DNA from 4 places in the Micromonospora sp. NPDC020750 genome. Region 1 is predicted to be linked to each of the others. Evidence: riboswitches for the same ligand, from Rfam matches in the RefSeq annotation. Region 1 holds a riboswitch; each other region holds the start of a gene.
The links. A riboswitch is a leader RNA that binds a small molecule or an ion and turns the genes downstream of it on or off. The one in region 1 is predicted to bind cobalamin.

Region 1 (7,092 bases):
GACGATCGTGGCGTGCGCGCGGCGTTTGGCCTGGGCGCCCTCGCCGGGGTCGTTGACGAGGAACGGGTAGATCAGCGGCATGCTGCCGATGGCCGCGTCCGTGGCGCACCCGGCCGAGAGCGCGGCGTTCTTGCCCGGCAGCCACTCCATCGAGCCGTGCTTGCCCAGATGCACGACCGCGTCGGCGCCGAAGCCGTGCTCGAGCCAGCGGTACGCCGCCAGGTAGTGGTGCGACGGTGGCATGTCGGGGTCGTGGTAGATCGCGACCGGCTTCTCGCCGAAGCCGCGTGGCGGCTGGATCAGGATGACGACGTTGCCCGCGCGCAGCGTGGCCAGCACGATGTCACCGGCGTCGTCGACGAACAGTGAGCCGGGGGCCTCGCCCCAGGTCTCGACCATGGCGTCACGGAGCTCGTCCGGCAGGTGGGCGGTCCAGCGCAGGTAGTCGTCGCGGCCGATGCGCACGTGCGACCCGCTGAGCTGGGCCTGCGTGAGCCACTCCTCGTCCTGGCCACCGGCCTCGATCAGCGCATGGATGAGCGCGTTGCCGGCCGTCGTGTCGGGGTCCTCCCTCTCGACCGGCGGGAGCGGGTCGAGCCCGGGGATCTCGCCGGGCGCGCCGAGGTCGTAGCCGGCGTCGCGCATCGCGCGCAGCAGCCGGATCGCCGATACGGGCGTGTCGAGGCCGACGGCGTTGCCGATGCGGCTGTGCTTGGTCGGGTAGGCCGACAGGACAAGGGCCACCTTGCGCTCGGCCGGTGGAACGTGTCGGAGCCGCGCGTGGTTCACCGCGATGCCCGCGACGCGGTCGCACCGCTCGGCGTCGGTCTGGTAGCGCGGCAGACCGTCGGCGTCGACCTCCTTGAACGAGAACGGGACGGTGATGAGCCGGCCGTCGAACTCGGGGATGGCGATCTGGGTCGCGGAGTCGAGCGGGGTGACGCCGTCGTCGGATGCTTCCCACTCGGCCTTGCTGGACGTGAGCGCCAGCGCCTGCAGCACCGGGACGTCCAACGCGCGCAGCCGCTCGACGTTCCAGGACTCGTCGTCGCCACCGGCGCCGGCGGTGGCGGGCTTGGAGCCGCCTGCGGCGAGTACGGTGACGATGATCGCGCCGAGCGTGGCGAGCTCGGTGAACAGCTCGTCGGGCGCCGCCCGCAGCGAGGAGACGAAGATCGGCACGCCGACGGCCTTGCCGGTCGCGTCGATCGCGTCGGCGAGCTCGTGCGCGAACGCGTTGTTGCCGCTCACCTCGTGTGCCCTGTAGTACAGCACGCCGATCCGTGGCACATCGCTCCCGGCTGCCTGCCGGCCGACGCCCCACTCGGGCAGAACGGCCGGCGGCTCGAAGCCCTCGCCGGTCAGCAGCACCGTGTCGGAGAGAAAGGCGTGCAGCTGACCCAGGTTCTCCGCGCCTCCCTCGGCGAGGTAGCGGTGTGCCTCGGCGCACACGCCGATCGGCACGGTTGACAGCTCCATGAGTGCGGCGTTCGGCGTCCGCTCCCCGCCGAGGACGACCAGGGGACGCCCGGCCTCGCGCACAAGGGCGGCGACATCCCGCACGTCCTCGGGTGAACCGAGCACGCGCAGCACGACCAGGTCCGCCTCGGCGGTCAGGGCGTCGCGGCGCTCGTCGGTCACCCGGGCAGGGTTGGCCCAGGTGTAGTCCGAGCCGCTGGCACGCGCCGACAACAGGTCGGTGTCCGACGTGGACATGAGAGCGATGCGGGTCATGCTTCTCCTTCGGTGGAGCTGGTCCGGGAGTCGAGGCGCAGGTCGTCGACCGGGCGACCGGCGCAGAGGTGCTCACGGACCAGCCGTGCCGCGTCGCCGGGTCGTACCGGCCCGTACCAGGCGCCGTCGGGGTGGACGACGGCCACGGGGCCGTGGTTGCACGGGAACAGGCACCCGGTCTGCGCCATGAGGACGTCGGAGTCAGTGAGCCGGTGCTCGACGAGCGCGCCGACGAGCGCGCGGTAGGTCTCGTCCGCACCTCGGGCGCTGCAGCGCGGGCCACGGCACAGCAGCAGATGGTGCCGGTACGGCGGGGGCGCGTCCCACGCCGGTGACGACAACGGCGCCTCGCGGCCGGTGATGGTCCGCTCTCCGAACCGGATGACCGGCGGGTTGATCTGCTGGCGGTGCCAGTGGCCGGCGACGCGTCCCACCCACGAGCGGGCGTAGGTCAGGTCGTCGGTGCTCACCGGCTCGAGGCGAACCTCTCGGACGCCGTCGGCGTGCACCAGGTCGAGCACGTGGGTGAGTGTCGGCTCGCCGACCTGCAGGAATGCCAGACGGGCACCGGCGGCCTCGGCCTCCCGGCGCAGCACCGCTGATCGGGCGGCGTCGGGCAGTGCGGTCGCGACGTGGACGAGGACGCTCACGACGTCAGGAGCGGACGAGCCAGTTGGGCAGAACCTGGTGGGAGGATCCGGTCTGGTGCGAGCGAGGATAACGAGCCACGACGGTCTTCCTTCGTCCGGAGGCCTGTGCGCGAGGCCTGGATGGGCAGGTGTCGCAGACGGGGTCTGCGGCCAGCAGGTCTTCGGACTTGGGATCAACCGGACGGAGCGCCTTCCCAGACCGTTGGTCCAGTGGCGTCGTGCTCCGCCCGTCACCCTCACCGCTGCGCGTCAGTCCCGGACTCTCACCGGGTTCCCTGGCTCATGGCTGAGTTTGGCTGGCGTGACGAACGTAGCACCGCCGACCGACGGTGCCCGAGACGGGCTCTGGCACGATGGCGCCGTGACCGAGAGGACCCGCCGTGACCTGTGTCCCGGTCTGCTGCGCCCCTGGATCGCCGACGACGGCGCGCTCGTCCGGGTGCGCGTCCCCGGTGGCGCCGTGACGACCGAGGCGCTCGGCGCACTCGTCCGCGTGGCGGGTGAGCACGGCGACGGCGCGGTCCACCTGACCAGCCGCGCCAACCTCCAGGTGCGCGGCATCGAGCACGACGACGGGTGCCTGCCGGACGCGGTCGTGGACGTGATCATGGCAACCGGGCTCGTGCCGTCGACGTCGCACGAGCGGGTGCGCAACATCTTGGCCTCACCGCTCACCGGACGCCGCGCTGGCCGCGCCGACCTGCGTCCGGTGATCGCTGGCCTCGACGCCCGGCTGTGCGCGGAGCCCCTGCTCGCCGCGCTGGCCGGCCGGTTCCTGTTCGTGCTCGACGACGGCCGCGGCGACCTGGTCGAGCGCGACCTGGACCTCGGTCTCGTGGCGCTCGACGCGAGCACCGCGCAGTTACGCGCCGGGACGTCGTGGGGACCGGTGGTCCCGCTGGACGAGGCCGCTGCGGCGCTGACGACACTCGCCGTGCGGTTCGCCGGGCTCGCCGGTAGCGAACCGAGCTCTCCCTGGCACGTCGAGGAGCTGCCCGGCTCCGGCGCGGCAGTGCTGGGCACCGTGCTCGAGCGTGCCGCGGGGACCCGGGTGAGCACGCCACCACCCCCGCTTGGCAGGATCGCGCAGGACGACGGCCGTGTCGCGCTGCACCTCGCGGTCCCCGACGGCCGGGTGGATGCTCGCTTCATGGACGAGGTCCGCGCCCTCGGTGCGGGCGACCTCGTCGTCACGCCACGGCGCACCCTGCTCGTCCCCGATCTGGAGAATGCATGACTTTCGCCCCACCGACGCGCCGCTACGACTACGTCACCGACGGCGCGGCGATCTACACCGACTCGTTCGCCACCATCCGCGCCGAGGCCGACCTGACGCGCGTCCCGACCGACGCCGAGAAGGTCGCGGTGCGGATGATCCACGCGTGCGGGCAGACCGACCTGACGCGGGACCTGGTGATCCATCCCGGTCTTGTGACGGCGGCCCGGGCGGCGCTCGACGCGGGAGCGCCGATCCTGACGGACGCGCACATGGTCGCCGCCGGCGTCACCCGCGCCCGGCTGCCCCGCGACAACGAGGTCCGCTGCTTCCTGCGCGAGCCCGAGGTCCCGGCGCTCGCCCGCGCGTGGGGCACGACCCGGTCCGCGGCGGCGGTGTCTCTGTGGGCCGAGCACATCGAGGGTGCGGTCGTCGCGTTCGGCAACGCCCCCACGGCCCTGTTCCACCTGCTGGAGATGCTGCGTGACGGCGCACCGCGGCCGGCCGCGATCATCGGCACGCCGGTGGGTTTCATCGGTGCGGCCGAGTCCAAGCAGGCGCTCATCGACCTCGCCGCCGAGGCACCCGGGCTCGACGTGCCGTATCTCGTGGTGACCGGGCGTCGCGGCGGCTCGGCGCTGGCCGCCTCGGCGCTCAACGCCCTGGCCCAGGAGGCGGAGTGAGCGGCCGGCTGTTCGGCGTCGGGGTCGGCCCGGGGGATCCCGAGCTCGTCACGCTGAAGGCCGCCCGGCTGATCGGCGCGGCGGACGTCGTCGCCTACCACCAGGGCGTCGGCAAGCAGTCCAACGCGCGCCGCATCGCCGCCGGCCTGCTCCCGGACGACGTGATCGAGGAGGCGCTCGTCTACCCGGTGACGACGAAGACCACCGACCACCCGGGCGGGTACGCCGGCGCGATGGCGGACTTCTACGCCGAGTGCGGCGAGCGGCTCCGCGCGCACCTGAGGGCGGGCCGCGACGTCGTCGTGCTGGCCGAGGGCGACCCGATGCTCTACGGCTCGTTCATGTACCTGCACGACCGGCTCGCGGACGAGTTCGAGACGCAGGTCGTCGCAGGCGTACCCGCCTTCGCGGCCGCCACGGCCACGACCGCCCTGCCCCTGGTCCGGCAGACCGACGTGCTGACCGTGCTGCCCGGCACGCTTCCCGAGCCGGAGCTGGCCCGGCGCCTCGCCGACACCGACGGCGCCGTGATCATGAAGCTCGGCCGCACGTTCGCCAAGGTCCGCTCGGCGCTCGAACAGGCCGGACGCGTCGAGGGGTCCTGGTACGTCGAGCGGGCGTCGATGGACGCCCAGCGGGTGCTCCCGGTCGCCGACGTGGACCCCGATACGGTGCCGTACTTCTCGATCGTCCTGGTCCCCGGCGACACCCGTCCCGGTGTGGCGCGCTACGACCGCTCGGCGAGTGCGGTCACCGAGCCCGTCGCCGGTGCCGAAGTCGTCGTCGTGGGCCTCGGTCCCGGTCCCGACCAGTGGCTCTCCCCCGAGGCGTCGCAGGTGCTCGCGGAGGTCGGCCACGTCATCGGCTACGGACCGTATGTCCAGCGCGTCCCGCAGCGCCCGGGCCTGGTGCGTCACGCGTCCGGCAACACGGTTGAGGTGGACCGGGCCCGCGAGGCGCTCGAGCTGGCGCTCGCCGGCGAGCGCGTCGCGGTCGTCTCCGGCGGCGACGCGGGCATCTTCGGTATGGCGTCGGCGGTGTTCGAGGCCGCGGAGGACCCGCGCTACGCGGACGTCGCCGTGCGCGTCGTGCCCGGAATCTCTGCCGTCCAAGCGGTCGCGGCGCGTGCCGGCGCCCCCATCGGCGCTGACTTCGCGGTGATGAGCCTGTCGGACCGGCTCAAGCCCTGGGACGTCGTGGTGAAGCGGCTGCGCGCCGTCGCCGAGGCGGACCTCGTGCTCGCCCTCTACAACCCGCGCTCGCGCTCGCGCACCGAGCAGGTCGCGCAGGCCCGAGCAGTGCTGCTGGAGCACAAGTCGCCCGAGACCGTCGTAGTCGTGGGTCGCGACGTCGGCCGCGCCGGGGAGAGCCTCACCGTGACGACGCTGGGCGAGCTCGACCCCGAGACCATCGACATGAAGTGCCTGCTGCTCGTCGGCGCCTCGTCGACGCGCGTCACGGCGGCCGGCCGTGTCTGGAGCCCGCGCTTCGTCGCCTAGTCAGCCGCGGGCGCGACGTTCGCGGCTGGCGGCGTACAGGAACGACTCACCGCCGCGGACGTCGGGAGCCAACGCGGGGCCGACCAGGATGACCGCGGCCTGGCGCAGGCCCGCGGCCTCGACCTGGTCGCCGATGTCGGCCAGCGTGCCGCGCAGGACGAGCTGATCCGGCTGCGTCGCCTTGGACACGACGACGACCGGGCACCCGTCGCCGTAGTGCTCGGCCAGTTCGGCGGCCAGCTCGCGGCTGCGGGTGATGGCCAGGTGCAGGGCCAGGGTCGCGCCGGTCGCGGCGAACGCGGCGAGCTGCTCCCCCGGCGGCATGACCGTGGAACGGGCCTGAGCGCGGGTGAGCACGACCGACTGGGCGAGCTCGGGGACGGTCAGCTCGGCGCCGACGATCGCCGCGGCAGCCGCGTAGGCGGGCACACCGGGCGTGACGTCCCACGGGACCTGCGCCGCGTCGAGCCGGCGCGCCTGCTCATGTACCGCCGAGTACAGCGACGGGTCGCCCGAGCACAGCCGCACGACCTCCAGCCCGTCGGCGTGCGCCTGCACCAGGTGGGCGGTGATCTCGTCCAGGTCGAGGTGCTGGGTGTCGACCAGCCGGGCGTCGTCGCGGCAGTGGCCGAGCACGTCGGCGTCGAGGTAGGTGCCCGCATACAGGCACACGTCCGCAACCTCGAGCAGGCGCACCGCGCGCAGCGTGAGCAGGTCGGCGGCACCGGGTCCGGCCCCGACGAAATGGACGGTCATGACTCTCCCTTGGTGACGGTCCACTGGCTGACGGCACGCGCGGGCGTCCAGCCGGTGAAGCTGCCGAGCGGCTCGGCGCGTTCGACGTGCAGGCGGACGAGCTCGCCGCCACGGCGACGGTACTGCTCGAGCAGCACCGCCTCGGTCTCGGCCGTGACGCCGTGTACGACGAGTCGGCCACCGGTGCCGAGCGCGTCCCAGCACGCTTCGAGCACGCCGGGGACGGTCGCTCCCCCGCCGACGAACACCGCGTCAGGGCGCTCGAGACCGGCCAGGGCGTCGGGTGCTGAGCCCTCGACGAGACGCAGGCCGGGAACGCCGAGCGTGGCGGCGTTGCGACGCACGAGCGCGGCGCGGTCGGCGCGGGACTCGATCGCGATCGTCCGCGCCGTCGGCCACGCACGCATCCACTCCACGCCGATCGAGCCACTGCCGGCGCCGACGTCCCACAGCAGTTGACCGGGAGCGGGCGCGAGCCGGGCCAGGGCGCTGGCACGCAGGTCGCGCTTGGTGATCTGCCCGGCGTGCTCGAACGCGTCGTCGGGGAGCACCCC
Region 2 (7,092 bases), on a different contig from region 1:
CGCCCGCCGGCCCTGCCCGCTTTCGTGGGGTACACGGTCGCGGTACACGACATTTCCCAGACCGAGCATCATCTACGGACCGCAGGGGTGCCATACCGCACGCCCCGACCGGACGAGATCGTCGTACCGGCCAGCGAAGCCCTCGGCGTCGCGATCATCTTCCGTCCCGCCATCGACTGACATCCGAACCCCCGCAGACGAGGCCATGACGCGGAAGCGAGATCGCCGACATCTGCTGGGGATTCGCCTGTCGCGGTCGGCTCAGAAGTCGTCGTCGAAGGCGACGGCGCCGGTCACCCCGACCTGGTACGCCGACACCCGCCGTTCGAAGAAGTTGGACAGCTCCTGCACGTCCTGCAACTCCATGAACGCGAACGGGTTGGTCGACCCGTAGTGGACGGGCATGCCGAGTTGCGCGAGCCGCCGATCGGCGACGTGCTGGAGGTACTGGCGCATGTCGGCCAGGGACATCCCGGACACGCCGTGGCCGAGCAGGTCCTCGGCGAACTGGACCTCGCACTCGACGGCCTCGGTGAGCATCAGGCGTACCTGGTCTGCGAGGTCGTCGTCGAACAGGTCCGGTTCCTCGTGGCGGACGGTGTCGACCACGTCGAAGGCGAAGGCCATGTGCATGGACTCGTCGCGGAACACCCAGTTGGTGCCGGATGCCAGGCCGTGCAGCAGTCCCCGGGAGCGCAGGAAGTAGACGTAGGCGAAGGCCCCGTAGAAGAACAGCCCCTCGATGCAGGCGGCGAAGCAGATCAGGTTGAGCAGGAACACCCGCCGGTCCTGCTTCGAGCGCAGCTCCCGCAGGTCCTGGAGGGAGTCGATCCAGCGGAAGCAGAATTCGGCCTTACGCCGGATCGAGGGGATGTTCTCGATGGCGTCGAACGCGGCGAACCGCTCGGCCTCGTCGGGCACGTACGTGTCGAGGAGGTTCAGGTAGAACTGGACGTGCACGGCCTCCTCGAACAGTTGCCGCGACAGGTAGAGCCGGCCCTCCGGCGAGTTCACGTGCTGGTAGAGGTTCAGCACCAGGTTGTTGGCGACGATGGTGTCGCCGGTGGCGAAGAACGCGACGAGGCGGCTCACCAGGTGCCGCTCCGCCGGGGAGAGCCGGTCGAGGTCGGCGAGGTCGGCGTGCAGGTCGACCTCCTCCACGGTCCAGGTGTTGCGGATGGCGTCGCGGAACCGGTCGAAGAAGTGCGGGTAGCGCATCGGACGGAGGGTGAGGTCCATCCCCGGGTCGAGCAGCATGTGTGTGGTCCTCGGGTCGGTGGCGGTGGCGTCGGTCGGGGCGGTCACTGGCAGGCTTCGCACGACTCGGGGTTCTCCAGGGAGCAGGCCACCGCCTCGTCGACGGTCACCGCCGCCGCGACGACACCGACGGCGCTGACGGCATTGACCGGGCCGGCGGGGCTGACCGGGCCGGCGGGTGCGACCGTGGCCTGCTGGATCCGGGTGGCGGGGCGGGACCGCAGGTAGTAGGTGCTCTTCAACCCGGCCTTCCAGGCGTACAGGTACATCGAGGAGAGCTTGCCGATCGTCGGAGCGGCGAGGAACAGGTTCAGCGACTGTGACTGGTCGATGAACGGGGCGCGGGCGGCGGCCAGGTCGATCAGCGCCCGCTGCGGCAACTCCCAGGCCGTACGGAACAGCTGCCGGACCTCCGCCGGCAGTTCCGTGATGCCCTGCACCGATCCCTCGGCGCGCTTGATCGCCGAGCGGACCTGGTCGGTCCACAGGCCGCGGGCCTTCAGTTCGCGTACGAGAGCGGTGTTGACCTGGAGGAACTCCCCGGACAGGGTCTCGCGCTTGAACAGGTTGGACACCTGCGGCTCGATGCACTCGTAGCAGCCGGCGATGGAGGCGATGGTGGCGGTCGGGGCGATCGCCACCAGCAGCGAGTTGCGCAGGCCGTGCGCGGCGACGCGCTCCCGCAGCGCCCCCCAGCGCTGCGCCTGGCTGCCCGTCACGCCCCACAGGTCCGGCTGGAGCTGGCCGCGTGCCGCCCGGGTCTCGGCGAAGGCCGGGTGGGCGCCGAAGCGTTCCGCCAGGTCGGCCGACGTCTCCAGGGCGGTCAGGTACAGCTCCTCGCTGATCCGGGTGGACAGCTCCCGGGCTTCCGGGGAGTCGAACGGCAGCCGCAGGGCGAAGAACACGTCCTGCAGGCCCATCAGGCCGAGGCCGACCGGCCGCCAGCGGGGGTTGCTCGCCGCGGCCTGCGGGGTCGGGTAGTAGTTGATGTCGATGACCCGGTCGAGGAACGTTACGGCGGTGCGGACGGTGGCGCGCAGCCGTTCCCAGTCGATGCCGCCGTCGGTGAGGTGGGCGGCGAGGTTTACCGAGCCGAGGTTGCACACGGCGGTCTCGGCGTCGCTGGACACCTCGATGATCTCGGTGCACAGGTTGGACAGGTGCACCACGTTGCCCGGCTCGGCGGTCTGGTTGCACAGCCGGTTCGCGGCGTCCTTGAACGTCATCCACCCGTTGCCGGTCTGCGCGAGGGTCCGCATCATCCGCCCGTACAGCTCCCGCGCCGGCACCTGCCGCACGTACCGGCCCTGCGCCTCGGCCGCCCGGTACGCCGCGTCGAACTCGTCCCCCCACAGGTCCGGCAGTTCCGGCACCACGTCCGGGTCGAACAGCGACCACATCCCGTCGGCCTCCACCCGGCGCATGAACTCGTCCGGGACCCAGTTGGCCAGGTTCAGGTTGTGGGTGCGCCGGGCGTCCTCACCGGTGTTGTCCCGCAGTTGCAGGAACTCCTCGATGTCCGGATGCCACGGCTCCAGGTAGACGCAGGCCGCGCCCTTGCGCCGGCCGCCCTGGTTGACCGCCGCCACCGAGGCGTCCAGCGTCCGCAGCCACGGCACGATCCCGTTGGACTGCCCGTTGGTGCCCCGGATCAGCGCACCCCGCGACCGGACCCGGGAGAACGCGATGCCGATGCCGCCGGCGAACTTCGACAGGTTCGCCACCTGCGCGTACCGCTGGTAGATCGAGTCCAGTTCGTCGCGCGGGGAGTCGACCAGGTAGCAGGAGGACATCTGGGTGTGCCGGGTGCCGGAGTTGAACAACGTCGGCGAACTCGGCAGGTACGCCAGGCTCGACATCAACCGGTAGAACTCGATCACCTCGTCCGGGGCGTGGGACAGGCCGCACGCCACCCGCAGCAACCAGTACTGCGGGGTCTCCACCACCAGCCGGCTCGTCGGGTGCCGCAGCAGGTACCGGTCGTGGACCGTGCGCAGCCCGAAGTACTCGAACCGCAGGTCACCGTGGGGGTCGACGGCGTCATCGAGCTGGGTGGCGTTGGCGGCGACGAACGCGGCGGTGCCGTCGCCGATGAGGCCCTCGACGTGTCCCCGTCGGATCGCCTCGCTGAACGACCCGATGCCCTGCCTGCGGACCTCCTTGTCGATGTAGCCGCCCAGCAGGCGGGCGGCCAGCCGCGAGTACTGCGGCTCCTCACCGATCATCTCGGCTGCGGTCTGGATGGACAGCCGGTCCAGCTCGGCGGTCGTCGCGCCGTCGTACAGGCCGCTGATCGTCCGTGTCGCCACCCGCAACGGGTCGACGTCGGCGAGGCCGACCGTCCACCGCTCGACCGCTCCGACGATCCTGTTGACATCGACCGATTCGGTGCCGCCGTCGCGCTTACGCACGCGCATCTGCGTCCGCCGCGGGCCCGGTAGGGCTGCCTCGTCGGCCACCATGCCATCGGCCGGGACAACCTCGGTGACTGCCACCACTCACTCCTCGCGGGCTCGGGACCTGATGGCCTTCGGACGCGTGGAGACAGACACCGGCGGACGTCACGCCGGCGGGGCGCGGGTCAGGTGGCGTCGGCCGTCCCACGCGGCCTCGGACCGCCGCCCACCCCGGTATGGGTGCGCGGCGCGCTGGCAGGTCTTCGGACTCGCGGGCGCGACCGGGCTCGCCGGTCTTCTACTGGCCGTCGCTTCCCAGGCCGCTGGCGGCCCAGTGCTGATGACGGCGGTCGTTCCCACTCACCGCTGCGGGGCAGTCCCGGATTTCCACCGGGTTCCCTCTTGCCTCGACCGCCCCGGATGAGCGGCCGAACCAGCTACGGTCGACACCATATATAGGGACTACGGCGTTGTCACACCCCACATGTCGAGTCCGGGCGTGTCGGCGGCCACGGCGGTGAAGCCTCGTCGATTCCTTCGCCGCACCGATCCGATCCGATTGGCGGAGCGGGTCTGGAGCCAAGGGCGGCGGGCCCGGCCGGTAGGGCCGGAACGGATGTCGATCGGTCGGGTTTCCGACGAGCCTCAGTGCACATTGGACCGTGACCTCCTACGGTGACTTCCGGCACGCCAGGGGATGGACGTCGCCGGGAATCGACCCGGCGACGCGATTCAGGCGTTTTACAGGGGGTTGTCTCGATGCACGTTCGGAGCCGCGCCATCGCGGGTCTGGTCGCCGGGGCTGTGCTGTTGACAGGCCAACCGGCGGCCGCGGGCACTGTGCAGGGCAGTGCCGCCGACGAGGTCGCGAGCGCCAGCGCTCGCGCCGCCACGAGAACGATCGGCGGCGATGCGACGCGCACGGCCGTCCGCACGGCCGCGGCACTGTCGGTGCCGGGACACACCGGGCTGGTTCCCAGCACGCCGCGCAATGACGTACCGCGGATCACCGACGGCGAGATCACCGACATCGAGGTGATCGGCAACCGGGTCTTCATCGCCGGCTCCTTCACCGCGATCGCCAACGTCGGGGGGACGCCGGTGGCGCAGCCGTCGCTGGCTTCCTACAACATCGACACGGGCCTGGTCGACACCGGCTTCCAGCCGACGTTCGACGGATCCGTCGAGGCCGTCGAGGCCTCGCCGGACGGCTCGTCGCTCTATGTCGCCGGCTCGTTCAACACGGTCGGTGGCCTGACGAAGCGCAAGATCGTACGGCTCGACCCGGTCACCGGCGCTCCGATCGCGGCGTTCACCGCGCAGGGGAACGGGCGCGCGACCGCTCTGGCCGTGAGCAGCACCGCGGTGTACGTGGGCGGCCAGTTCACGAAGGTGAACAGCGTGAACCGCACCGGGCTGGTCGCGCTCAACCCGACGACGGGGGCGGTCGACAGCGGATTCAACCTGCCCCTGTCCGGCGGCATCGGCGTCGGCGGCATGCTCACCGTGCAGCAGCTCAAGCTGACGCACAACGGCAGCAGGCTGCTGGTCGTGCACACCGGTCGCCAGATCGCCGGCCAGGACCGCTACGGCGTCGGTCTCGTCGACACCGCCACCAAGGCCCTCCTGCCGTGGCGCACCCGCCTGTGGGAGGACAACCTCTCCTTCGTCGGCGGCATCCAGCGGGTCTTCGCCGGTGACGTCGCGCCGGACGACTCCTACTTCGTCGTCACCAGCGGTTCGGGAGGCGACCGCCCGCCGATCAACGACACGGCGATCGCGTTCCCGGTGACCGGCGCCGACCACGTCGCGCCGATCTGGGTGTCGCGTCACTTCGACAGCATCTACTCGGTCGCCATCACCGAGACGGCCGTGTACGTCGGCGGCCACTTCAGTTGGCAGGAATCGCCGACCTCCAACGTCCCGTGGCCCGGCCTGGACAACGTCGGGTACGGCACGGGCCAGGGCCTGAGCGGCTACGGTCTCGGCGACCAGGTGGTCCGCCGTGACCACCTCGGCGCGCTCGACCCGGCCACGGGCACGGCGATCGAGTGGAACCCGGGTTCCAGCTCGTACGAGGGGGAGAAGGCGATGCTGGCCACCCCGCGCGGCCTCTTCGTCGGTGGCGACGGCAACACCAAGGGCGGCCTGCCGGCGGGGCGGGTCGGGTTCTTCGACCTCACCCAGGCACCCGCGCCCTCGCCGGTCGACACGACGATCGTCACCCCCATCGAGGGGACGGTCAAGCAGGCCAACGCGCCGTTCGCGCTCGGCGGGCAGGCGACCGCTCCGGCCGGCGTCACCAAGGTCGGGATCGAGATCCAGAACCGGGGTTCCAAGAAGTACCTGCAGGACGACCTCACGACGTGGGGCGCCGCCAACAGCATCAACGCGACAGTCGCAGCGGTGAACACCGCCTCGACCTCGTGGTCCCTCACCGTGTCGCTGCCCGTCGGCGAATACCAGGTCCAGGCGAAGACGTTCGGTAACAACGGCCAGAGCGATGCCTCGAAGGCCGTCAAGAAGATCGAGACCTTCAGCTTCGACGACCTGCCGCCGACCACGAAGATCACCTCGCCGCCCGCCGGCCTGGTCGCCGCCCAGAGCTTCGTCGCGACCGGCACCGCCAGCGACGACAAGGGCGTCAGCGCGATGACGTACTCGTTCCGCAGGTCGGACAACCAGTACCTTCAGGACGACGGGACGGCCGCACCGGTCTACAACACCTTCCGGGGCGAGCCGGACGTCATCGGCGCGTTGTCGACCACCTGGCAGGTCGAGGTGGCCCTCCCCACCGAGGGCGAGTGGAAGATGACGGCCACCGCCATCGACAACGCCGGTCAGGGTGACCTGCGCGGCGACACCCGGGACTGGATCATCTCGGCGACCGGCGTCGCGCCGTCGGTGGCCGTCAGCACCCCCACGCCGATGACGCCGCCCACCGCCGCCGCGCCGGTCACCGTCGCGCCGGGCGGCTCGATCACGTTCTCGGGGACCGCCAGCGACGACGGCACCCTGAAGTCGGTCGAGATCTACCTGCGCAACAACACCACGCGCGAGGCGTTGGCGGCCGACGGCACGTGGGGCGCCGACTCGATCGCGGCGTACCACCGGGTCTCACCGATCAACCTGAACGCCCCGTCGTACAACTGGTCCTACACCACCGTGCCGCTCACGCCCGGCGTGTACGACTTCCGGGTGCGGGCCACCGACAACCTGGGCCTGAGCACGGCGACCGCCAACCTGGGCCGGCTCACCGTCACCGCCCAGGTGCCCGGTGACGCCTTCCCGAACGGCCTGTTGAACTTCACCGGCGTCGACCAGAATGTCGACCAGTTGCACCTCAACCTGGCCGGCAGCGCGACCGACAACAACGGCGTGCAGAGCGTGCGGGTGGCGCTGCGCGACCTCGACACCGGCCGGTACGTGCAGCCGAACG
Region 3 (7,092 bases), on a different contig from region 1:
ACGGGATCGTGCTCGGCACCGGCACCCGGCCCTCCGTGCCGCCGATCGCCGGGCTCGCCGACACCCCGTACTGGACGAACCACCAGGCAGTCGAGGTCGAGGAGCTGCCCGGGTCGCTGCTCGTGCTCGGCGGCGGCGCGATCGGGCTGGAGCTGGCCCAGGTCTTCGCCCGGTTCGGGGTGGCGGTGACGGTGATCGAGGCGGCGGACCGGGTGCTCGCCGTCGAGGAGCCCGAGGCGTCCGAGGTGGCCGCCGCCGCGCTGCGCGCGGACGGGGTGCGGATCTCCACCGGGGTGAAGGCCGAGCGGGTCGACCACGACGGGCGGGCGTTCACCCTGAGCGCGGCCGGCGGCGTCGAGTTCACCGCCGAGAAGCTGCTGGTGGTGACCGGCCGGCGGGCGCACCTCGACGAGTTGGGGCTGGACGGCGTCGGGGTGGACCCGTCCCAGCGGTACCTCGCCGTCGACGACCGGATGCGCGCCGCCGAGGGCCTCTGGGCGGTCGGCGACCTGACCGGCGAGGGCGCGTTCACCCACATCGCCATGTACCAGGCGGCCATCGTGGTCGCCGACGTGCTCGACCACGCCCGGCGGGCGCGGTCCGGCCCGGACGCCAGCGGCACCGCCAGCGCGGTCGGCGGCGCGGCGAGCACGGCGGGGGCGGGGATCGCCGGTGGCGTGCCGCACGCCGACTACCGGGCGCTGCCCCGGGTCACCTTCACCGACCCCGAGGTGGGCGCGGTCGGGCTGACCGAGCGGCAGGCCCGCGAGCGCGGCATCAACGTGCAGGTCGGCGTGAGCCAGCTCGGCTCGTCCACCCGGGGCTGGATCCACCGGGCCGACGGACTGATCAAGCTGGTCGCCGACGCCGACCGGGGCGTCCTGGTCGGCGCGACCTCGGTCGGCCCGGCCGGCGGCGAGGTGCTGTCGGGCCTGGTGGTGGCGGTACACGCGGCGGTCCCGTTGACCCAGCTCCGGAACATGATCTACGCGTATCCGACGTTCCACCGCGCCATCGAGGACGCCCTGCGCAAGCTGAGGTAGCGCCGCCGCTGGTTCTCGGATCGTCCGACGCGCACGGCGTCGTGCCGGTGCGGTGCGGACGATCAGGGAGACGCGGGTGCGCCGTGCCGGCCGGAGCCCGCGGCGAAGCGGGCCGCGCCCGCCGCCGCGTCGGCCGCCAGCGACTCCGCGCCGTGGGCCAGCTCGACCGCGAAGGCCTCCGGCTCGGTCAGGTTGGCGCCGGCCAGCACCGCCGCCCGGTCGTTGCGCAGGCAGGTCTGCGGGTGGCGGGCGATCCCGGCGGCCAGCCGCTCGGCCTCCACCCGGGCCTCACCCGGCGCGACCAGCCGGTTCACCAGACCCATCGCGTACGCCTCCTCGGCCGGCACCGGTCGGCCGGTGAGGATCAGGTCCATCGCCCGGCTCTCGCCGATCAGCCTGGGCAGCCGGAAGGTCCCCCCGTCGACCAGCGGCACCCCCCAGCGCCGGCAGAAGACCCCGAGCACCGCGTCGGACTCGGCCACCCGCAGGTCGCACCAGAGGGCCAGTTCCAGCCCGCCGGCCACGGCGTACCCGGAGATCGCCGCGATCACCGGCTTGGACAGTCGCATCCGCGTCGGGCCCATCGGACTGTCGCCGTCGGGCTCGACCCGGTTGCCGCCGGGGGTGCCGATCGCCTTCAGGTCCGCGCCGGCGCAGAACGTCCCGCCCGCCCCCCAGAGCACGGCCACCGCCGCCTCCGAATCGGCATCGAAGGCGCGGAACGCGTCGGCCAGGGCCCGGGCGGTCGACCCGTCGACGGCGTTGCGGGCCGACGGCCGGTCCAGGATCACCGTGGTTATGGCCCCGGCGCTTTCGATCCGTACCCCCATCGGCGTCCCTCCTGGTCGGGCGGCTCGACCCTCGGCCGCGGGCCGCCGGGCCGGCGGTGCGGGCCGAGGTGGCCGGCGGGCCGGCCCTCGGGGTGGTGGTGGACACCCCGACATCGACCGTAGCGGCCCGTCCGCCCCGACGGCGCACGGGCGGAGCCGGGCCGGCCGGCACCGGGCGCGGCGCTACCATCGGCGGCGGCACGATCATGTGAGGTGCCCCGCGCCTGCGGGGAGAATCGGGAAGCCGGTGGGAATCCGGCACGGGCCCGCCGCGGTGACCGGGGAGCCGCCGTCCACGCGCGTCACGCGCAGCCACTGGCCGCACGGCTGGGAAGGCGGACGGTCGGGCGTCGATCCGGGAGTCCGAAGACCGGCCTCGCGTCGGGTGCCCACCACAGCGGTGGGCCGAGCGCAGCGGGAGCCTGCCTGTGGACATCTACGACACCATCCACCGCCGCCGGGACGTCCGGGCCGAGTTCACCGGAGAGCCGGTGCCGGCGGACACCCTGCACCGGATCCTCGACGCGGCGCACGCCGCGCCCAGCGTCGGCTACTCGCAGCCGTGGGACTTCGTCCTGGTCCGGGACGCCGGGATCCGCCGCCGGTTCCACGAGCACGTCCAGGCCGAACGGGACACGTTCGCTGCCACCCTCGACGGCGAGGCGGCCGAGCGGTTCGCCCGGATCAAGATCGACGGAGTGCTGGAGTCGACCCTGTCGATCGTGGTCACCTACGACCCGGCGCGGGGCGGCCCGGCCGTCCTCGGGCGGCACGCCATCGCCGACGCCGGGCTCTACTCGGTCTGCCTGGCCATCCAGAACCTGTGGCTCGCCGCCACCGCCGAAGGGCTCGGCGTCGGTTGGGTCTCCTTCTACCGGGAACCGTTCCTGGCCGGGCTGCTCGGTATCCCGGACGGCATCCGGCCGGTGGCGTGGCTCTGCCTCGGGCCAGTCACCCACCTGGCGACCGTGCCGGACCTGGAACGGCACGGGTGGCGGCGGAAGCGTCCCCTCGCCGAGGCGGTGCACCACGACCGTTGGGCGGCGACCGACCGGCGAACGGCTGATTCATGAACCTCGATTGCTGAGATAGCGTGGCATTCACCCTCAGTCCTCAACCCGCTACGTTCGGGAGGATCTTCATGCGTGCCACCGTCAGGGTCCTGCTCGCCTCCGTCCTCACCACCCTCGGCCTGACCGCCGCCGTAGCCACCCCGGCCCTGGCCAGCGCCCCCGCGCCCTTCTGCGAGTCCGGCGCGTCGCAGTTCTACTGCGACGCCACCAGCACCGGCACGACGACCTGGACGGTCACCTGGTACTCCGGCAGCGTCGGGACCTTCACGAGCGCCGGACCGACGCTCTTCGCCAGCTGCCCCTTCTCCAACATCGGCCTGCAGGTGCGGGTCAGCTACAGCTACTTCGACGGCAGCGTGACCCAGTACAGCGACACCGGTAGGTTCATCTGCCGCAGCGGCCCCTGGCAGTAGTCGCCGGGTCCCGCGCCGCCGGGCGGTCGGTGGCGCGGGACCCCACCGTCGGCACCCGGGGCGGTGACGTGCGGGTCGGCGACGGTGTCGGCCGCGTCCCCGGACGGCCGGCCGACACGCACGGCGACAAGCTCGTCACCGCCGACCGGTTTGCGACCGCTCCTGCCGGGAAGTCGGACGGGATGCGGGCACTCTTGACGAGAATCGAACAGAATCCGGCGCTGGACCGGGTCGGGGACCGGTTGCAGCGCGCCGTCCAGGCCACCATCCGCCCGCAGCGGGTGCGCGACCTGCTGCACGGCGTCTTCCTCGGGCATCCGCTGCACCCGGCGCTGGTGCAGGTGCCGGTGGGCGCCTGGATCAGCGCCGCCGTGCTGGACCTCATGCCCGGTCAGCGTCGGGCGGCCACCACGCTGGTCGGGCTGGGCACGGTCGGCGCCCTCCCGGCGGCGGTCGCGGGGCTGAACGACTGGGCGGCCCTCACCCGGGACCAGCGCCGGGTCGGCCTGGTGCACGCCGCCTCCAACACCGTCGGCCTGGCCCTGTACGCCGGCTCGCTGGCCGCCCGGCTGCGTGGGCGGCACGGGACCGGGCGGGCGCTGGCGTACCTCGGGCTGACCGCGGCGAGCGCGGGGGCCTACCTCGGGGGGCACCTGGCGTACAAGCAGGGGGCCCAGGTCAACCAGAGCGTGTCCGAGCTGAACCGGATCAGTGACGGCTGGCACCCGCTCGCGGACATGGCCATGCTGCCGCAGCGGAAGCTGGTCACCCGCGAGGTGGACGACGTTTCGGTCATCCTCTACCGGCACGGCGACGAGGTCACCGTGATGCTGGAGCACTGCCCGCACCAGGGCGGTCCGCTCGGCGAGGGCGAGGTCACCGAGATCGACGGGCACGCCTGCGTGGTCTGCCCGTGGCACGGCAGCGCCTTCCGGCTCAACGGGGGCGAGGTCATGCACGGGCCGTCCGGGAACGACCAGCAGATCCTGCCGACCCGGGTGGTCGACGGGGTGTTGCAGGCCCGACTGCCCTGAGCTTTCCGCTCCCGCCACCCCGCTCCCGCCACCCCGCTCCCGCCACCCCGCTCCCGCCACCCCGCTCCCGCCACCCCGCTCCCGCCACCCCGCCGGGCCCGCCCTGCGCGCACTTTCACGGAATGTGTGGCATCGGCGCGCGCCATGGCCACACATTCCGTGAAAGTGCGCGCAGGGGAGGCGGGGTGGGGGCGGCCGGCGTCAGTTCCGGCGGTGCCGGCCGGAGACCAGGGCCCGCGCGCCGGCGGCGGCCCGGGCGATGCCCGGCCGGCGGCGCAGCCCGAGGACCGCGCCGATCTGTGCCCCGACGATGCTGGCCACGGCGAGCACCGCCGAGACCGCGAGCGGACGGTTCACCTGGTCCTCCTCGCTCGCCCGGGACGCCCCAGCGGCCATCGCCGGCTGCGGCCCGGAGGGCGGCTGGGCCACCTGCTGGCTGCCGCGGGTCGACTCGGCCGACGGTTGGGTGGCCGACGGCGCGGGCGCCGGGCGGGTGGCCGGCGGCGTCGCCGCCGGGGTCGCCGGAGCTTCGGCAGCCGGCGGGGTGGCCGGGGTCGCCGGCGGGGGAGTGACCGCGCCGCCGGGGGCGGGGGCCGTGGGCCGGACCACCAGCCGGCCGGTGGCGTGCGTACGGGCCCCGGCGTCGCCCGCGCCGTCGGGCAGCCTGATGAGCTGCCCCGGGCGGATCCGGTCGGGGTCGTGCAGCCCGTTCAGCTTCGCCACGTCCCGGTACCGGTCGAAGTCGTCGAGGTAGCGCTCGGCGACCTCGCCCAGGTAATCGCCCTTCGCCACCTGGTACACCGTCGGCTCCACCGGCTCGGGTAGCTGGGCCGCCGTGGTGACCACGACCGGCGGCGCCGTCCGCGCGCCGACCGGAAGTGTCGCGCTGACCGGCCGGGCCATCGGGGCCGCCGCGGCGACGGCCGGCTGCGCCACCGTCGGGTACGGGCCGGCCAGCACCGTCGCCGCGCTGGCCGCCGCCGGGCTCGCCGCGATGATCAGGGCCACCGAGCCGACCAGCGCCGCCGCGGCCCGCTGCTGCCGGCTGATTCCGGGCAGCCGGGGTGCCGGTCGGCGCAGCGACTGCGCGCCCAACTCCACGAGCACCGAGAAGGCGAAGGTGGCCCAGCCGAACCAGCCGACCAGGGCCAGCGCCCGCAGGAACAGTTGGCCGTCGTCCCGGCTGGTCAGCGTGACGCCGATCTCGGCGAGGGTGGGTACCTGGTCGGGGAGCGGGTTGCCGGCGAACGCGATCAGCGCCACCGGCCCCCCGACCAGCACCGCGATCAGCACGACCAGCGCGCCGAACCCGGTGAGGACCTGTCCGGTCCGCCGTGCGGCGGAGCGACCCGGTGCGGCCATGGCGTTCCTTCCCTTCCTACGGGTCCTCGGTGAGGGCCCGCGCGGTGGCCTCACCGGAGACGGTGACGGTGTTGCCGAAGCCGAAGAAGCCGAGCATGTACCGGTCGTAGGTGACCGTGACGTGCACCCGGATGAGGGTCTCCCCGCCGACGACCGGGAACTCGACGGAGGAGGCGGTCACGTCCGCCGCGGCGAGGTAGCTGTTCACCGCAGCCCTGGCGGCCACCTGGTCGATCACCTTGGGCCCGCCCTCGATGGCCTTCGCCCGGTCGATGGCCTGGCCGCCGGTCCGGGCCGCCTCCGCGGCCAGGTTGTCGGCCCGCTGCATGGACCGCAGCTGACCGGCGCCGTCGAAGGCCAGCCCGATGATCGCGAGGACGCCGATCATCCCCGCCGCGAGGAACAGGCTGACCCTGCCGTCGTCGCCGCGGAGCCGGCCGGCGGTCACGACCTGCTCCGGTAGCGGTCCAGCGGTGAGGTGAAGGCGGCCGAGATCGTCCGGTTGGTCGGCATCGCCGGCAGCAGCGACAGGTCGATGTCGGCGAAGGAGACCGTGCAGGCCACCCACACGGTGACGGCGGCGGGCTCGCCGGGATCGCTGGCGAAGGCCTCGTCGAAGCTGACCGCATCGCCGTCGACCGAGCCGCTGAAGGTGAGCGTCGGCTGGCCGGCGCAGTTCGCCCGCTGCCAGTCGAGCTGGTTGCTCGCGGCGGCCAGGGCCTGCTGCCGGGCGGTGGCGGCGTCCCGGGAGATGGAGGCGGCCCGGGCGGCATCGTGCGCCGCCGACTCGATCGCCTCCTGGGCGATCGCCGTACGCCCGGCCACGCCGGCCAGCACGAGCAGCGCGAGGAACGCCGGGGCGAGCACGGCCACCTCGACGGCGACCGAACCGCGTTCGTCCCGCCGTGAGCGGGTGCCCGGCGGGCCACCCTCGTCCCGACCTGGGCGGTGGGCGGCGTCCGGACCGGCGCCGGGGCGGCGTCGGCCGCGGACCGCGTCCCGCGCCTGCCGCAGGAGCCGGGCGGCCCGGAATCGGCGTCGGTCGTCGGCCGGCACGTCACGTCTCCGCACGCCGCTCATCCCGTCGTCCACCGTTCGACCGTGCCGTGGGCGGTCTGCCGCACCGGGAAGCTGACCCAGGGGACTACCGACAGGGCGGTGCCGGTCACCGTGCAGGTCACCTCGGTGGCGGCCGTCACGCAGTCCGGCCCCGGCGAGTCCCAGCCGACCAGCCAGTCACCTGCCGAGGTGAGGAAGTCGGTCGCCTGCTGTTCCCCGGCCCCGTCGGGAGCCTGAAGGACGCGCTGGGCGTTGACCGCGCTCTGCGCGGCGTTCAG
Region 4 (7,092 bases), on a different contig from region 1:
AGGGCCTCAACGACCTCGTCACGGGACGGCAAGCGCGGCGAGTGGATGTCCCACACGCCGGGGCCGACTCCCCGGCGGTAGCCGAGGGCGGCCAGGTCGTCGAGGACCCGTAGGCCGGGGCCACCAACTGGGTGGCGTCGCACGAACAGCACTTCCCCGATCACCTGTGGTGCCGGTGGACGTGGCCGCAACCCGCAGCATCTGATGCGGTCGCTGTTGCGTCAAGATGCGCACCATGGCGTTCGGACGTGGCCGGCTGAGGCATGCCCGGCTGGTTGAACAGCTGAAACTCGTCATCGTCGAGGTGGGGCGGTTGCGGGTGGTGGAGGTGGGGCGTCCCGGCGCGAGGATCATCGCGCCGGGACGCCCTGCTCTCAGGCGTGGTAACGAGCCACGCCGCCTGGCTCACTCCGCAACCAGCTGGCGCCGTCCAGGACGATGCCACCCTTTCTTACTGCCAAACCTTGCAATAAGGGCTTCAGTCGGGCGGCGGACCAGGTGGGCCGGCGGCTGCGGCGTTCGCGATGTGCAGGCTCAGTTCCTGCACGATCTCGTCCATGGTCTCGCCGGTCTGGGTCCGCAGGATGCTCAGCGCCAGCTCGGCGAGCAGCTGGAAGCCGCGGGTCCGGCAGGCCTCGTCCGGGAACGCCTCGAGCAGTGCCTGCGCGCCGGCGAGGTCACCGCGGTGTTTGGCCGCGATGACCCCGGCGGCGCGCTGCGCGGCCCAGAACGCCGCCTGGGCGTCGGCGTCTGTCACTGGCCGGTGCCGTCAGGGAGCGACGATGAGCGGGTTGCCGGCCGCGCGGGCGGCGTCGAACCGCTTGATCACGTCGGCCCAGTTGACCAGGTCCCAGAGCCGGTCGACGTAGTCCGGCCGGACGTTCTTGTACTGCAGGTAGTAGGCGTGCTCCCAGGCGTCGAAGGCCAGCAGCGGCGTCGAGCCCTGCCCGACGTTGCCGTGGTGGTCGTAGACCTGCTCCACGATCAGCCGCTGCGACAGCGGCTCCCAGGCCAGGATGCCCCAGCCGGAGCCCTGCACGCCCTTGGTCGCGGTCGACAGCTGCCCGGCGAACGCGTCGAAGGAGCCGAAGTGCTCGTCGATGGCGGCGGCCAGCTCGCCGTCGGGGCGTCCGCCGCCGTCCGGGGACAGGTTGTTCCAGAAGATCGAGTGCAGGACGTGGCCGGAGAGGTTGAACGCCAGGGTCTTCTCCAGGCCGACCAGGGTGCTGAAGTCGCCTTTGTCGCGGGCCTCGGCGAGCTGGTCGAGGGTGTCGTTGCTGCCCTTGACGTACGCGGCGTGGTGCTTGGAGTGGTGCAGCTCCAGGATCTGGCCGGACATCGCCGGCTCGAGCGCACCGTAGTCGTAGGGCATGTCGGGAAGCGTGTAGATCGCCATTGCTGCCTTCCTTCTTCTGCCTGGCTTTGGCTATTGCCACTATCTTGCAACATCATGATCCGGGCTGTCCGGTAAGGCAGACCTACCTCCACGAAGGAGAGGCGTCGGCGTCGACACCGGCAGGGAGGGACATTGAGGCCGTGCTGGTCAGCATCGGTGGGCAAGCAGAGCCGTGCCACGCGACGCCTGCCGATGACGTACGACCCCGAACTCCGCTCCTGCCGGGTGCCCTGCAGGTTGACCGTCCAGGGGCGAGGCCCTGGTTCCGACGTGACCCACCAGGGCGGTTGCGGGCCACCTCGGGTCACGGCAGGTGTCCGACTAGGCTCGGCCTCAGCGCTGGTTCATCCTGCCCAGGTGGTGGGGTGTCGTAAGAGGGAACCCGGTGGGATTCCGGGACCGCCCCGCAGCGGTGAGCGGGAACGACCGCTGTCAACAGCACTGGACCCGGTGGGGTCTGGGAAGCGATGGCCAGTAGGAGACCGGGAGACCGGTTGTGCCCGCGAGTCCGAAGACCTGCCCGCGTCGCGTGCACGATCGTGCACGCTTGCCGTCGGCTTCGCGGGAGGGCCGGACGAGCGACGAACGCGCCACCGGCGTGTGCCGATCGCTGTCCCCTGTGCTCCGGCGGTGCCGCTGTCCCAGGACCGGATGGCGATGTCCACTGCCTTGGTGGGGCGTCTGCCGTCGGCGTCGGAGTCGACGCTGTCGCAGATCATGGACCAGCACCACACGAACCTGATGGGGACGGTGCACGGTGGCCGGATCCTCAATTTGATCGACTCGGTGGCGGGTGTGGTCGCCGCCGGGATTCCGACGGTCCGGCGGTCACCGCGGCGATGGACGAGACGGCTTCCTGCAGGCGGTTCGGGTCGGTGACGTCGTGCACGTGCGGGCCCGGATCACCTGGGCCGGACGTAGCTCGATGGAGGTCGCGGTCACGGTGACCGCCGACCGGTGGGACCGGGCGGTGCCGGCGACGATGGTCGCGACGTCCCACCTGGTGATGGTCGCGATCGACGACGACGGCAGACCGCGGCCGGCGCCGCCGTTGCTGCCGCAGACCGACGAGGAGTACCGGGATTTCCGGCGGGCCGAGATCCGGCGTGAGCACCGCCTCGCTCTGCGCCGCGCGCTCGCCGACTCCGCCACCGACGGTGCGCCAGGACGATCAGCTGGGTGACGGCCGGCCAGCGGATGAGGTGTTGCCGATCAGGGCTCGGGCCAGAGGCGCGGACGAATCGGCACCGAGTTGCAGGGGCGATGGTGGTACGTCGGCCCGTACGAGGAGGTCCCCGACGGCGGCGATCATCGCGCCGTTGTCTGTGCAGAGCCGAGGTGAGGGAACCCGGAGATGGATGCCTGCTTCGGCGCAGCGTTGTCGGGTGAGGGCGCGGATTCTGCTGTTGGCGGCGACGCCGGTTTCGTCGCAGAAGGTCCCGATGCCGAGGACGATCGGCACCTCAGTCCCCGGTCGGGGTGCCGGTGCCGACTCCGGGGTGTTCAGCGCTGTCGGCGAGGATCTGTTTGCGTTGACGGGCGGGGAGCCGGTCGACGTAGGCGAGACCGTCGAGGTGGTCGACCTCGTGCTGGAAGCAACGGGCGAGGGTGCCGGTGCCGTCGAGCCGGATGGGGGCGCCGTGCAGGTCGACGCCGGTGACGCTGGCGGTGGCGGCGCGGGCCAGTTCGGCGTGCTGACCGGGTACGGAGAGGCAGCCTTCGTCGTCGAGGACCAGTTCCCGCTGTTCGGGCAGGTGTAGGACGGGGTTGATCACGTGGGCGATGGTGTGGGCGCCGGTGGCGTCGGGGCAGTCGACGACGAAGATCCGGGCGTCGACGCCGATCTGGTTGGCGGCCAGGCCCACCCCGTGGGCGGCGTACATGCTGGCGAACATGTCGTCGACGAGTGCGGCGAGCGCATCGTCGAAGACGGTCACGGGTGCGCAGCGGCGGTGTAGGACCGGGTTGCCGTAGCGGGTGATCGGCCTCGGGGTGCCGGAACGCTTCTCCACAGTTGCTAATAATATGCAATAGCCAACGCTGTGCAGACTGGGGTGGCTGGTGCGCACAGCGGAGCTCAAACGGCGGTTCCTCGCACACTCCGAGGCGGCAGGCAGGCAGGCTGGCTGGCGCGGGGCGTGTCGGTACCGGAGATCGCGGCGCGTCTACTGGTGGCGCAGAGCGCGGTGCACGGCTGGCGTTGACACTTCCCGGATTGAGCTTGCCGTCCGGGTTGCCGTCAGTCTTCAGTCGGGCCCGGACGGACCCCTGGTTTCGTTCTTACATGGTTCACCCGCCCCGATCGTCCTGACCGTCCAGAGGTACACGTCAGCGCAGCGTCGCGAGTGTCGTCGCGAGCCGGTCGAAGACGACCTCGTCGACGGTCGCTCCGGCCTGCCGGAGGGCGAGCACGGCCGCGCCGACCACCCCGTCGGGGACGATGCGTACCTCCGCAGTGGTGCCGTCCCGGGCGTACCGGGCCGCGATCTGGTCGGCCAGCGTGCGGTGCCGGGTGAGGATGCCGCCGCCGAGCGTGATCACGCCGCTCAGGCCGGGGGTGACCACCGCGTCGAGGGTGCGCAGCAGCGCGTCGGCGGCGTCGCGGACGATCTCGTCGGCGATCTCGTCGCCGACGGCCTCGAAGGCCAGGTGCGCGAACTGGGCGAGCTGCACCGGACGGATCGCGTAGAGGGTGTCGAGCGCGTACGAGACGATGGCCGGGCGACCGTCGGGATCCGGAGCATGGCCCCCGGCCTGGCCGAGTTGGTCCAGGAGTAGTCCGGTGAGCGCGGTGGCCGGACCGCGGCGGTCGAGCTCGGCCAGCGCCGCCCGGACCACCCGATGTCCCATGTAGAAGCCGGAGCCGTCGTCGCCGAGCAGCCAGCCGAGCCCGTCGGCGGTGGCGATCATCCGCCCCCGCTCGACCCTGATGGCCGCCGCGCCTGTGCCGGCGACGAGCGCGTAGCCGGCCTCCCGGTACGTGCCGGAGAAGAAGGTGGCCAGCAGGTCCGATTCGACGACCGGGGTCGCGGTGATGCCGAGCGCCTTCAGCGGCGCGGTGAACGACTCGACGTCCATGTGCGGGCTCGCGCCGGCCATGGCGAACACGACCCCGCCGATCTCCTCACCTGACACGCCGGCGGCCGCCAACGCGGCCGCGGCACTGGCCGCCACCGAAGCGGCCGCGTGTACGGGGCCGGCGGAGGTCGGGTTTCCGCTGCCCGTGCGGGCGTAGCCGAGACACCGGCCCTCGGCGGTGACGACAATGCTACGGGTCGAGGTGCCGCCGGCGTCGACGGCGAGCAGATCAGGCATCGTTACCAACCCGTGACCTGCGGTTCATTGCCCCCACCGAGATCCTGCAATTAGTTTTCACGAACCAAAGCTAACAGTGATAGGACTTTTCATCATCATGTCTTCGGCTGAAGTACCCCCGGCACAAACGACTGCCGAGTTCGGCGTCAGCAGTCGCATCCGGGCGCAGCTGTCACACATGACGCAGTCCATGGCCAAGATCGGTCAGCTCCTCCTGGAGAACCCCGAGCTGCCGCTCCAGTTGTCGATCACCGAACTCGCGGAGCGCGCGGGCACCTCGGCGGCGACGGTGACCCGTTTCTGCCGGCTGATCGGCTACGGCGGCTACCTGCCCCTGCGGGTCAGCTCGGCGGCCGACCTTGGGCGGTCGAGCGCGCAGGACACCTGGGAGCAGGTGATCGGGCACACCTTCCACCCGGGGCAGGACCCCGCCGAGGTGTTGCGGATGCTGCTCAACGCACACGTCGGCGCGTTGCAGGCCACCGCCGATCTGGCCGACCTCGGCCTGTTGCAACGGGTCGTCGCCGCCATCGCCGCCAGCTGGCACGTGGACATCTACGGCATCGGCGGCAGTGGGCTCGTCGCCGCCGGCATACATGAGCGCCTGTACCGGATCGGGATCAACGCGCATGCGTGGACCGAGGTGCACCTCGGCCTCACCAGCGGCGCGCTGCTGGGGAAGGGCGCCGTGGCGATCGGCATCTCCAACAGCGGTCGCACCAGCGAGACAGTGGAGATGCTGGCGCTCGCCGGTTCGCAGGGCGCGCTCACCGTGGCCCTGACAAGCGATCCCAGCTCGCCGCTCGCCGCAGCCGCCGACATGCACATCCAGAGCTACGCGCCCGGCGAATACCTCCAGCCCGGGGACTTCGCCGCGCAGCACGCCCAGCTGTTCGTGTTCGACCTGCTCTACCTGATGGTCGCGCAACAGAACTTCGAACGCACCACGACCACGCTGGCCCGGACCGCTGCGGCCATCGCCACCCATCGCGAAACCCAGTCCCGGCCGCCGCGTACCGCGACCGCCTCCCCGACGAACGGAACGCCTTCCTGATGACGACCCTCTTCCGTGACTATTCCACGCATGTCTCCAGCCGCCTCCGCGCCATCGACGAGGAGGCCCGTTCGGGCGGCCTGGACGGGGCGATCGAGTTGATCGTCAACGCGATCGAGAACGACGGCGTGCTACACGCCTTCGGCACCGGTCACTCCGAGGCCTTCGCGATGGAGATCGCCGGCCGGGCCGGCGGGTTCATCCCGAGTCACGCCATCGCGCTGCGGGACCTGGTCCTGTTCGGTGACCGGAGCGACGCCTCCATCCTCGTCGGTGCCGAGTTGGAACGTGACAACAGCATCGTGGACGAGCTCTACGACCTGTACGAGATGCACCCGGCCGACGTGTTCCTCATCGCCTCCAACTCGGGCGTGAACGGCTCGATCGTCGGGCTCGCCCTGCGCGCCAAGGCCGAAGGGCATCCGGTGATCGCCGTGACCAGCCTCGAACACACCAACGCGGTCGCCCCCAAGCATCCCAGCGGGAAGCGACTCTCGGACGTCGCCGACATCGTCCTGGACAACCGTGCTCCGTACGGAGACGCCACCCTCGGCCTCGGTGACGGGCTCGGGGTGGGGGCGGTCTCGTCGATCACCGCTGCTTACCTCGCGCAGCTGCTGACCATCGGCGCGGCGGAGCGCATCCGGGCGGCCGGGCAGGTGCCGCCGCTGTACATCTCGGCCAACATTCCCGGCGGCGACGAGCACAACGGCGCCCTGGAGCGGCGCTACGGGACGCGCATCAAGCCCGTCGCGTAATCCCGGGCAGCCCGCCGCCGCAGCGGACCGCCACGGCCTTAGAAATCGCAGACAGCAAGGCCCATCGAAAGGTAGCCACCCATGTCCTCTGAATTGAAACCATTCAATCGCCGGCTGTTCCTGCGGGGCGCGCTGGCGACGTCGCTGGTCCCCGTCGCCGGTGTGCTGGCCGCGTGCGCCTCGCCGGGCGACGACGAACCCAAGGGCACGTCGACCACCGGTGCCACGAGCGCCCAGAACCCGTTCGGACTGGCCGCCAACACCGAAGTCGACGCGGTCATCTTCAACGGCGGCTACGGCTACGACTACGTCACGTTCGCGGGCGGCCTGGCCGAGGCGAAGCACAGCGGCATCAAGATCAAGGTCCAGCCGTCGACGGAGATCGCCCAGGAACTCCAGCCCCGGTTCGTCGGCGGTAACCCGCCTGACCTGATCAACAACGGTGGTGCGGGCAAGATCTCTCTGAGCACGATCGTCGACCAGCTGGAGACCCTCGACGACGTCCTCGACGCGACCAACTACGGCGGTACGAAGATCGCGGACAGCCTCTACCCGGGGGTCAAGCTGCC

Region 2: another riboswitch for cobalamin. It lies ahead of ACH4T9_RS00795 (ribonucleoside-diphosphate reductase subunit alpha); the one in region 1 lies ahead of ACH4T9_RS24865 ((2Fe-2S) ferredoxin domain-containing protein).
Region 3: another riboswitch for cobalamin. It lies ahead of bluB (5,6-dimethylbenzimidazole synthase); the one in region 1 lies ahead of ACH4T9_RS24865 ((2Fe-2S) ferredoxin domain-containing protein).
Region 4: another riboswitch for cobalamin. It lies ahead of ACH4T9_RS03035 (acyl-CoA thioesterase); the one in region 1 lies ahead of ACH4T9_RS24865 ((2Fe-2S) ferredoxin domain-containing protein).

The regions. Positions count from the first base shown of each region.
Region 1 is NZ_JBIRTH010000008.1:364,710-371,801, forward strand. It holds gene cobN (cobaltochelatase subunit CobN) at 1-1,734, opposite strand, end outside; gene ACH4T9_RS24865 ((2Fe-2S) ferredoxin domain-containing protein) at 1,731-2,384, opposite strand; cobalamin riboswitch at 2,519-2,700, opposite strand; gene ACH4T9_RS24870 (sulfite reductase subunit beta) at 2,746-3,621, shown strand; gene ACH4T9_RS24875 (precorrin-8X methylmutase) at 3,618-4,283, shown strand; gene ACH4T9_RS24880 (precorrin-2 C(20)-methyltransferase) at 4,280-5,782, shown strand; gene cobM (precorrin-4 C(11)-methyltransferase) at 5,783-6,538, opposite strand; gene cbiE (precorrin-6y C5,15-methyltransferase (decarboxylating) subunit CbiE) at 6,535-7,092, opposite strand, start outside.
Region 2 is NZ_JBIRTH010000001.1:158,369-165,460, reverse strand. It holds gene ACH4T9_RS00805 (VOC family protein) at 1-180, shown strand, start outside; gene ACH4T9_RS00800 (ribonucleotide-diphosphate reductase subunit beta) at 262-1,257, opposite strand; gene ACH4T9_RS00795 (ribonucleoside-diphosphate reductase subunit alpha) at 1,302-3,719, opposite strand; cobalamin riboswitch at 3,890-4,106, opposite strand; gene ACH4T9_RS00790 (hypothetical protein) at 4,329-7,092, shown strand, end outside.
Region 3 is NZ_JBIRTH010000007.1:219,361-226,452, reverse strand. It holds gene ACH4T9_RS22435 (dihydrolipoyl dehydrogenase family protein) at 1-1,043, shown strand, start outside; gene ACH4T9_RS22430 (crotonase/enoyl-CoA hydratase family protein) at 1,106-1,873, opposite strand; cobalamin riboswitch at 2,068-2,267, shown strand; gene bluB (5,6-dimethylbenzimidazole synthase) at 2,302-2,946, shown strand; gene ACH4T9_RS22420 (hypothetical protein) at 3,015-3,359, shown strand; gene ACH4T9_RS22415 (DUF2231 domain-containing protein) at 3,542-4,393, shown strand; gene ACH4T9_RS22410 (LysM peptidoglycan-binding domain-containing protein) at 4,595-5,755, opposite strand; gene ACH4T9_RS22405 (hypothetical protein) at 5,772-6,203, opposite strand; gene ACH4T9_RS22400 (TadE/TadG family type IV pilus assembly protein) at 6,200-6,769, opposite strand; gene ACH4T9_RS22395 (TadE/TadG family type IV pilus assembly protein) at 6,832-7,092, opposite strand, start outside.
Region 4 is NZ_JBIRTH010000001.1:637,347-644,438, forward strand. It holds gene ACH4T9_RS03020 (hypothetical protein) at 1-164, opposite strand, end outside; gene ACH4T9_RS03025 (superoxide dismutase) at 479-757, opposite strand; gene ACH4T9_RS03030 (superoxide dismutase) at 770-1,396, opposite strand; cobalamin riboswitch at 1,720-1,935, shown strand; partial or broken gene ACH4T9_RS03035 (acyl-CoA thioesterase) at 2,048-2,579, shown strand; gene ACH4T9_RS03040 (hypothetical protein) at 2,568-2,858, opposite strand; gene def (peptide deformylase) at 2,860-3,408, opposite strand; gene ACH4T9_RS03050 (N-acetylglucosamine kinase) at 3,725-4,711, opposite strand; gene ACH4T9_RS03055 (MurR/RpiR family transcriptional regulator) at 4,809-5,765, shown strand; gene ACH4T9_RS03060 (sugar isomerase domain-containing protein) at 5,765-6,523, shown strand; gene ngcE (N-acetylglucosamine/diacetylchitobiose ABC transporter substrate-binding protein) at 6,605-7,092, shown strand, end outside.